Linked DNA regions of Arenibacter algicola. The main gene of each other region encodes a partner of the protein of the gene in region 2 in a complex. Links are inferred from orthologs where the notes say so. Each region holds a gene or a part of one and is shown on either strand. Other genes may lie near its edges.

Region 1 (4,394 bases), on a different replicon or contig from region 2:
AGTTCCCATTATCGTGGTAATTATTGGCGAAGGCGCTTCTGGAGGGGCATTGGGAATTGGTGTAGGGGATAAGGTATTGATGTTGGAAAATACCTGGTACTCCGTTATTTCGCCAGAATCCTGCTCTTCTATTCTTTGGAGAAGTTGGGAGTACAAGGAAATTGCGGCAGAGGCCTTAAAGCTTACAGCAACGGACATGAAGAAAATGAAGTTGATAGACGAGATTGTTCGTGAACCGGTAGGTGGTGCCCATGCCAATAGGGATAAGACTTTTGAGATCGTAAAAAATAAAATTTCTTCGCATTATGAGGAATTAAAAAAGTTATCACCAAAAGAATTGGTAAAAAACCGAATGGATAAATATGCCAATATGGGTGTATTTAATGGATAATAACCCTTTTTGTCAAGGTAGAAAAAACTGGAGCGGAAATTCTCCGGTTTTTTTTTGCTTATGAACAAATTTTGTAACTTATCAACAGGTACATTGTTGAACAACTGTTAATATCCCAAATCTCTTTTTAATTCTTATTTATATAATTTAGCACTCATGGAAAAAACGAACCCCATTATTGGTCATCGAATAGACAAGTCGACCATCATTAGCCTTGAGAAGGGTAAAATACCTCCTCAAGCTATTGATTTAGAGGAAGTTGTGCTCGGAGCAATGATGATTGATAAGAAGGGGGTCGATGAAGTTATAGATATACTGCATCCTGAAGTCTTTTACAGGGATGCCCATAGATATATCTATGAAGCTATTTTTAAGTTGTTTGAAAATTCTGAACCGGTAGATTTATTAACCGTTTCGTCCCAATTGAAGAAGGATGGTAGGTTGGAGAGTGCCGGAGGCGATTTTTATCTTATAAAATTAACCCAAAAAGTAGCTTCTTCCGCACATATTGAGTTTCATGCGCGTATTATCCTTCAGAAATTTATCCAGCGTAGTCTTATCAAGATTTCAAATGAAATAATCGAAGAAGCCTATGAGGATTCTACCGATGTGTTCGACTTATTGGACACTGCTGAATCCAAATTGTACGACGTTACTCAGGGGAACTTAAAGCGTTCTGCCGAAACCGCCCAGAATTTGGTGATACAGGCTAAGAAGAGAATTGAGGAAATTGCAGGTAAGGAAGGGCTTAGCGGTATTCCATCTGGTTTCGACAAATTGGACAAGCTAACTTCGGGATGGCAACCGAGTGACTTGGTTATCGTGGCAGCCCGTCCAGGTATGGGTAAAACAGCCCTTACCCTGTCCATGGCCAGAAATATTGCGGTAAACTCCAATATTGGAGTGGCCTTCTTTTCACTTGAAATGTCTTCAGTTCAATTGATTACCAGATTGATATCCTCGGAGACGGGCCTGTCTTCAGAGAAATTGAGAACAGGAAGATTGGAGAAGCATGAATGGGAACAGTTGAACGTAAAGGTAAAGGCCTTGGAGACTGCACCCTTATTTATTGATGATACCCCTTCGCTTTCTATTTTCGACCTTAGAGCAAAGGCCAGGCGTTTGGCTTCACAGCACGATATTAAGATGATCATTATTGATTATTTGCAGTTGATGACCGCGGGAGGAAGTCAAAAAGGTGGAAACCGTGAACAGGAGATATCAACCATATCCAGAAACTTAAAGGCCTTGGCCAAGGAATTGAACGTTCCTGTAATAGCACTTTCCCAGTTATCACGTGCCGTTGAGACCAGGGGCGGTAGTAAAAGACCAATTTTATCGGATTTGAGGGAGTCCGGGGCAATAGAGCAGGATGCGGATATTGTTTCCTTTATCTATAGACCTGAATATTATAAGATTGATGAATGGGATGATGAAGAACGCTCGCCAACTGCAGGACAAGCCGAATTTATTGTGGCAAAGCACAGAAATGGTGGTTTGGAAAATATCCGTCTTAAGTTCCTTGGGCATCTAGGTAAATTTGACAACTTGGATGATTTTGATTCTCCCTTTGAATTTCAATCGAAAATGAATGCGGATGATGATAACCCCTTCATCACAAAAAACCTTCCCAATGCCAACGAAGCCTTTGGCAGTTCCATGAACGATGATTCCATGCAGGATGATAATGATGTACCTTTTTAAAGGGGGTAAATTAGTTCTTCTTAAAACCTATTCTTTTGACTATTTGGCAATTAGTTTGCAAAAAGTTGCTTATACTTTTCTCTAAGCAATAGGCTATTTTGAAAATTTTAACCCTATTTCAAAACTGATACCTCAATTTTCCAGTATCTTTGGTAAGATGCACATTAGATATTGGTACATGCAAAAGAGTTTTTTCTCCCTTTTATTTATTCTATTTTCTATAATGGAAATTTCAGCCACATCCATTCTTATTCCTATGGACGCTGAAAGTCAGAAAAACCATCTAAAGGCTTACGGTATTACCTATTGGGTATTGACCAAACAACAAAAGGTGCAATGGCTGCTAAACTATAGGGGCGGGTCTTTTTTGTTGCCCGATGGCGAGAATGTTCGTAGGGAATGTCAGATAAGGGGAGTGTCTTTTGAGATTGTATCGGATTCCCAGACCCAAATTATTTTGGAAGAAATTGCAAGTCCTTCGCAGAACCAAGAAGCGGTAATTTTGGAGAAGGCCCCCAAAATTGCAGTTTATTCCCCAAAGGATAATTCACCTTGGGACGATGCTGTTACCATGGTACTTACGTACGCCGAAATTCCTTATGATCAAATTTATGATGAGGAAGTTTTGGACGATAAATTGGTGCTCTATGATTGGCTGCACTTGCACCATGAAGACTTTACAGGGCAATACGGGAAATTTTATGGGGCCTATAGGGCGGCTCCTTGGTATATAGAAGGTAAGCAGCAGGCGGAAGCATTGGCAATAAAATTAGGGTTCAATAAAGTTTCAGAGGAAAAGCGGGCTGTAGCACTGAAAATAAGAAATTACGTTATAGGGGGAGGGTTTATGTTTGCTATGTGCTCTGCCACCGATAGTTTTGATATAGCCTTGGCTGCGGACGAGGTGGATATATGCGAGCCCATGTTCGATGGTGATCCATCTGACGCAAATTATCAAGCTAAGCTGGACTATGGGAAAACTTTTGCCTTTACCAATTTTATTTTGGAGCGCAATCCGCTTCAATATGAATTTTCTTCCATAGATATGACGATGAGAAGGGGTAATGTGCCCAAGGAATCGGATTATTTTTCTTTAATGGATTTCTCGGCGAAATGGGACCCTGTTCCTACAATGTTATGTCAGAACCATACGGCCCTGGTCAAGGGGTTTATGGGGCAGACTACCGCTTTTGCCAGGGAAGAGATTAAGCCTACCGTCCTGGTATTGGGGGAAAATAAAATTAATGGGGAGGCCAGATATATTCACGGAATTAAAGGAAAGGGATTCTTTACTTTTTACGGGGGGCACGATCCGGAGGACTATCAGCACAGGGTAGGGGATCCCAAGACAGAATTGGAACTGCATCCTACCTCTCCCGGTTACCGACTTATTCTAAACAATGTATTGTTTCCGGCTGCCCAGAAAAAGAAACAAAAAACCTAGTGATGATCTTTATTGCAGTAGGTTTGGTATGAACTATGAACAAAAAAACTGTTGTAAAAGTTTATAGCTTGTACAACAGTTTTTTTTGTTTTTACCATTTGTTATTTAATGGTGATATAGGTGGTATCCACCTCTAATTTTTTAAAATTTCCTTATTTCAAATCTTGAGGTAAATTGGAATTTTAAAAAAAAGAGATAGGTAAACATCACTTATTGCAGGAGGTATGTTTTGATGACTTTTATTTATCTGATAACACTCCTTTGATTTTAAAACACACCTATAAAGTGACTTCCGGTTACGTTCACCAACTCGGCGCCTTTGGTTACATTACCTGTTTCTGTATCGATAATGTAAATATTACCGTTTTGCCCTACAGCTCCTTGAGTTAGGTATATTTCTGTTCCATCAACAACAAAACCTTGGTATTGAAATAAGTAAAAGTCAGGATCATAGGGAATGGCATCAATTTTTTGAGCTGTTTTTGCGTTTAAATCCGCAAGTGCAAAAAATCCTTGGGCACCAGCTAAACCTTCTGCAGATCCTGCATGTCTGTATGCTATAACGGCTTTTCCGTTTCCAGCAGGTCTCCATGCAAGAATGTATGCATCTTCTACACCTAAGGCAGCGTCTAAATTGAATTCATAAGAATTGTCATATTCGTTGTTGGCATCAATTTTTAAGATGTGAGACCCTTCTGGGTCACTTTGGTTAGCCTGATAAACACTTCCGTTATAAAGGAAAGCATTGATGCTGCGGTAACCATTGGTGTTTCCATGGCCTACGGTAGATGTAATAACGGTTGGGTTTAATAAAGAAGGGTAATCCAATACAATGGTTTTAGAACCCAAAATTTC
Region 2 (5,426 bases):
TTTGGTATTGTATAATTAGGAAAATAATATTTTATATACTTAAACAACCACTCCATATCTTCCTTTTCACTTTCAAAGTCGGGGAAAGATTTTCCTACTTCATCCATAACTTCTACTTGTAGGGTATCCTGTAATTTGGCCACCCAAATGCTATCCGGATAATTGGCAGGGAAAAGATAGGGGTACTTTTCTTTTAGAATAGGAATATCCAAAGGTTTAGCTTCTGCAAACTCCCTATCAAATCTGTAAACCTTTAAATCTACGTTTATTTTAGAGACCTCATCGGCCAATTTATCGCTGCGATCACAACTGCAAAAAATAATAATTGGGATTAAAACAAGGAATATGGCCTTTCGCATTCTAAAGTAATTCGGTTAATGTTTTAAATATTAAACTCTAGGCTTTATTTTTACGGTGCAAAGTTAAGTTTTTAAACCTTATAAATTGTTCATATGCAGACCGAAAAAGTTATAGACCACATTGTAACATGGTTACAGGAATATGCCAACAACGCAAATATAAAGGGATTTGTAATCGGAATTTCCGGAGGTATAGATTCCGCGGTAACCTCTACCCTATGCGCGAGAACAGGACTACAACTTTTATGTTTGGAAATGCCCATACACCAGGCCGAAAGCCAAGTTACCCGTGCATCCGAACATATAAAATGGCTAAAAAAGAACTATAACAATGTTGAAAGACTACAGGTAAACCTTACACCCACTTTTGATAGTTTGGTAGATGCATTGCCCGCCGTTGACAATGAAGAGGATAGGTTTATGTCCTTGGCCAATACCAGGGCCAGATTAAGAATGACCACCTTATATTACTTTGCTGCCCTAAACAAACTGCTGGTAGCTGGTACCGGGAACAAGGTGGAAGATTTCGGCGTAGGCTTCTACACCAAATATGGAGATGGCGGTGTAGACTTAAGTCCGATTGCCGATCTACTAAAAACCGAAGTCTACGAAATTGCCAAGGTCCTTGGCGTTAACGAGGACATTATTAAGGCCGCACCCACCGATGGACTATGGGGCGACGACAGAACGGACGAAGACCAAATAGGAGCATCCTATCCAGAATTGGAATGGGCCATGCAAATGGACGAAGAAGGAAAAGCGGAGACGGATTTTTCTGATAGGCAAAAAGAGGTTTTTCAGATATACAAAAGATTTAACCGCGCAAACAGACATAAGATGGTTCCAATTCCTGTTTGTGAAATACCAAATTCGTTAAAATGAACCTCTCACCTAAGAACCAAGTGATTAAATCGAAAAAACATGTGAAAATTTTCCGTTTTGGATAAAAAAGTGAAGCTTTGCTTATCGAATTAGATATTTTAACCCTACATTGCATGTCAGTATTTTTAGACATGATTATTGATGTTGAAATCTAGAAAAATAACCTAAAATGATCAAAATTTTAATTGCTGATAATCATCCTATAGTACGGATGGGCGTAAAACAAGTCTTGGATTCGGTTTCCGATATTCAAGTTATCGCCGATGCATCTACCACCACGGAATTATTCAACAAACTGGAACTTTTTACCCCGGACGTAATTCTTCTGGAAATGGACATCCCCGAAATTAATGGCATTGCAACCCTTAGAAAAATAAAAAAGGAATACCCCAATATACGGGTTTTGATCTATAGCGGTCAGTCTGAAGATGTTTATGCCCTAAGTACTATCCGTGCAGGAGCTTTTGGCTACTTATCCAAAACATCGGAAATAGATTACATAATAAGCGCTATACGAAAAGTTAGCGAGGGCAATATGTTTATTACCAACGAATTGGCACAACGCCTTGCTTTTGATGAAGGCACACAAAAACCAAGAAGGTTCTTTAGAAAACTTTCCACAAGGGAGGTAGAAGTCCTTAAGCTCTTGGCCAGTGGTAAGCGAAACAAAGAAGTAGCACAAGGCTTGGATCTAAACGAAAAAACGGTCAGCACCTATAAGGCGCGCTTAATGCGTAAACTAAATGTTGACAACCTAGTGGATTTATTACAGCAGGCCAAAGCTTTGGAACTGTACTAGATATAATAACCAATCAAGAATAAAAAAGACTGATTTCCTAATAAATAGGACTTCAGTCTTTTTTTATCCACTCTATTCCGAAATCCTAAGAAAGAACCCTGTTGAGCTTTTTGTTCAACAATACATTGAGTTGTATATAATTCATAATCTCTTCCAAGGTTTCCATATTTCCTTCCTGTTTATTTAAGGTGTTCTCCTGAAGGGAACCTATCCTCTTTTTAATCAAGTAGCATCTCAACGTTAAAATGGTTTCGCTTACCAATTGGGAAATCCCTACTTTTTTATCTTTCGGATATATATCCTTTTCTTCCCAGCGATGCAGAACGTACTTTTCTTCTTCCATTAAAATTGAAGAAATTTCCGATGCCAGTTCTTGGTCCAAATTTGCAATAAAGTTGGTAATGGAAAAAATTTCCTTCTCATTAAGGTCTTCCATCAATCTATAATAAATATTTCTGAACTGCTCATTGGCAAGCTCAATTTCATCGTCCTGTAAATCGAGATATATCTTTTCGTAAACTTTGGCCTCCAGAGATTCCGGCTCCAGTTCCAAGTCGCCCTTTTCATTTTCCTTTAAAACCAAATCCTCGAATTGTTGTTCCATATCCCCATAAAGCAGCAACACCTCTATAATCTTACGCTCTAGCTCGTATTGCACATCTACCTTCTGTCTTAATGGTTCGTTCTTGACCACATCAAAGGCCTGCTGCTCCTGTTTTATCTTTTTATTGGCATCCGATACATCCTTTTTCCCAATCTGCGCCAAGGTATTGAACAAAACCGCCTCGGAAATATTCATAATCTGTGCACACTCCTGTATATAGATTTCCTTCTGTATCCTATCTGGAATTTTAGAAATACTATTAACAATATCCCTAACCGTATCCGCTCTTTTGATAGGGTCGTTGGCTGCTTCCTCTACCAACAAAGAAGCTTTGAACTGAATAAAGTCCTTGGAATTCTCCTGTAGGTATAGCACCACATCCTCATAGTCATTGTTCTTGGAAAAACTATCAGGGTCTTCCCCTTCCGGAAAGGTACATACTTTAACGTTCATCCCCTGTTCCAGAATAAGGTCTATTCCCCTAAGCGAAGCCCGTAATCCAGCCGCATCGCCATCGAACAAAACGGTTATATTCTTGGTGAGCCTATTGATCAATCTGATCTGATCTGAAGTCAAAGCCGTACCACTGGAAGAAACTACATTGTGAATACCCCTTTGGTACATCTGAATAACATCCGTATACCCTTCTACCAAGTAACAGTTGTCTTCCTTGGCAATAGCCTGCTTTGCATGGTAGATGCCATATAGCACCTTGCTTTTGTGGTAAATATCACTTTCCGGGGAATTTAAGTATTTGGCCGCCTTTTTATCATTCGTCAATATCCTGCCCCCAAAACCAAGCACCCTACCACTCATGCTGTGTATAGGAAACATAACTCGCCCTTTAAACCTATCAAAGGTCTTTTTGTTATCCTTGTCGGCCGCATCGTCCTTGACAATAGTAAGGCCCGTTTTCTCCAAATAATTTAATTGATACCCCTTGTTGAGGGCTGCTTTGGTAAAACCGTCCCACTGATCCAAACAATAGCCCAGATCAAACTTCTTGATGGTATCATCCGTAAAGCCACGTTCCTTAAAATAACTTAGACCAATGGCCTTGCCCTGCTCCCTTTCCCATAAGACCTCCGAGAAATATTTCTGGGCAAATTCAGAAACCAGATACATACTTTCCCGTTCATTGGTCTGTTCTTTCTGTTCGTTGCTCAGCTCTGTTTCCTCAATTTCAATATTGTACTTTCTGGCCAAATATTTAATAGCCTCAGGATAGGAAAAATGTTCGTGCTCCATCAAAAAAGCTACAACATTCCCTCCCTTACCACTACTAAAATCCTTCCATATCTGTTTTACCGGCGAGACCATGAAGCTAGGGCTACGCTCATCGGTAAAAGGACTTAGCCCCTTAAAGTTGGAGCCCGATTTCTTTAATTGCACAAAATCCCCTATGACCTCCTCCAAACGGGCTGATTCATATACTTTATCTATAGTGGTTTTTGAAATCAATCTTTACATTTTTTAGAAGGTTAAAGATAGTACTTTAAGGTCTGTTGTAAAAAGGAAAACCATGCTTGTAAAAGAAATATTGCTAAATTGCGATTTCCATTTAGAAGAATAAACCAATAGGAAATGATATTATTTCTAGGAACCAAACCCGGAAAAACAACTTCAAAATTGCTTCAAAATGTGGCCTGTCCCTACTGCGGCAATAAGGACACCTTAACAGCAGTAACAAGTACCACCCATTTTCACCTTTTCTGGATTTCCCTTTTTAGAGTGGGCTCCTTTTCCTCCATAAGCTGTTCCCATTGCAAAAGAACTTATTACCAGGATGAATTTACCGAAGAAATGCAACGCGGTATAGATACCGGAAAGAGCCTGGAACAAACCAACTAATATTAATTCAATTATCACAAACCAAAGTGTGGTCGGAAACCGATTTCATACTGATTACAGAGTTAAAGACTTACTTTTTACGGTCTACCACATAGTTCACCATAAGTTTAAGCGAACTTTTATATTCAGAATCTGGATAGGCATCCAATAAGGCCAAGGCTTCTTCCTTGTAGGCCAGCATTTTTTTTACGGCATATTCAAGACCACCGTTCGCTTTTACAAAAGCAATGACTTCCTTGACCCGTTTTTTATCCTTGTTGTGATTCTTAATGGAATTGATCAACCATTTTTTTTCCGTCTTGGAACATTTATTAAGAACATATATCAAGGGCAGGGTCATTTTTTGTTCCTTGATGTCGATACCCGTAGGCTTGCCAATTCTTTCCTCCCCGTAATCGAACAGATCATCCTTGATTTGAAAGGCCATACCTATGAGCTCCCCAAATTTCCTAAAAGTTTCCACATCCGGAGAATCCGGCTTTACAGAACAGGCCCCCAGACTACAGCAAGCAGCGATCAAGGTTGCTGTCTTCTGCCTTATAATTTCATAATATACCTCCTCGGTAATGTCCAAACGCCTTGCCTTCTCAATTTGCAGCAATTCTCCCTCACTCATTTCACGTACAGCGACAGAAATAATTTTAAGTAGATCAAAATCACCATTATCTATAGACAGCAGAAGGCCTTTGGAAAGAAGATAATCCCCAACCAATACAGCAATTTTATTCTTCCATAAAGCATTTACAGAAAAGAAGCCACGGCGTTTGTTGCTATCGTCTACCACATCGTCATGTACCAAGGTGGCCGTATGTATGAGCTCAATGACCGATGCACCCCTATAGGTCCTTTCGTTTACCTCACCATTGTTTAACATTTTCGCCGTAAGAAAGACGAACATTGGGCGCATCTGCTTCCCTTTTCTGTTAACGAT

The links.
Region 1: the proteins of dnaG (region 2) and dnaB are in contact, whole or in part, in a crystal structure (PDB 2R6A), measured with the Geobacillus stearothermophilus proteins. The link is inferred for Arenibacter algicola from one-to-one orthologs. Residues at the interface, in WP_049624496.1 of Geobacillus stearothermophilus: Lys456, Leu457, Leu458, Pro459, Ala460, Asn463, Ala464, Leu467, Leu535, Leu536, Ile537, Ala538, Gln544, Glu545, Asp548, Tyr549, His552; in WP_033016901.1 of Geobacillus stearothermophilus: Ser13, Glu15, Ala16, Gln18, Glu91, Leu92, Asp94, Ala95, Val96, Pro97, Thr98, Ala99, Ala100, Asn101, Tyr104, Tyr105, Ile108.

Annotation. Positions count from the first base shown.
Region 1 is NZ_JPOO01000003.1:1,247,026-1,251,419, reverse strand. Bases 1-2,821 are described here. They hold dnaB (replicative DNA helicase), read left to right. Parts: upstream 1-547; coding sequence 548-2,095; downstream 2,096-2,821. Other genes in these bases: U735_RS0115800 (hypothetical protein), read left to right, coding at 2,274-2,821; U735_RS0115815 (acetyl-CoA carboxylase carboxyltransferase subunit alpha), read left to right, coding at 1-391. In the rest of the region: more of U735_RS0115800, read left to right, coding at 2,822-3,539; U735_RS0115795 (hypothetical protein), read right to left, coding at 3,807-4,394. UniProt on the Escherichia coli protein: The main replicative DNA helicase, it participates in initiation and elongation during chromosome replication. Travels ahead of the DNA replisome, separating dsDNA into templates for DNA synthesis.
Region 2 is NZ_JPOO01000001.1:978,827-984,252, reverse strand. Bases 1,616-4,489 are described here. They hold dnaG (DNA primase), read right to left. Parts: upstream 4,106-4,489; coding sequence 2,126-4,105; downstream 1,616-2,125. Other genes in these bases: U735_RS0104195 (zinc-ribbon domain-containing protein), read left to right, coding at 4,229-4,489; U735_RS0104205 (response regulator), read left to right, coding at 1,616-2,040. Also shown: gliding motility lipoprotein GldB, read right to left, coding at 1-359; nadE (NAD(+) synthase), read left to right, coding at 453-1,241; more of U735_RS0104205, read left to right, coding at 1,411-1,615; more of U735_RS0104195, read left to right, coding at 4,490-4,495; U735_RS0104190 (polyprenyl synthetase family protein), read right to left, coding at 4,566-5,426. UniProt on the Escherichia coli protein: RNA polymerase that catalyzes the synthesis of short RNA molecules used as primers for DNA polymerase during DNA replication.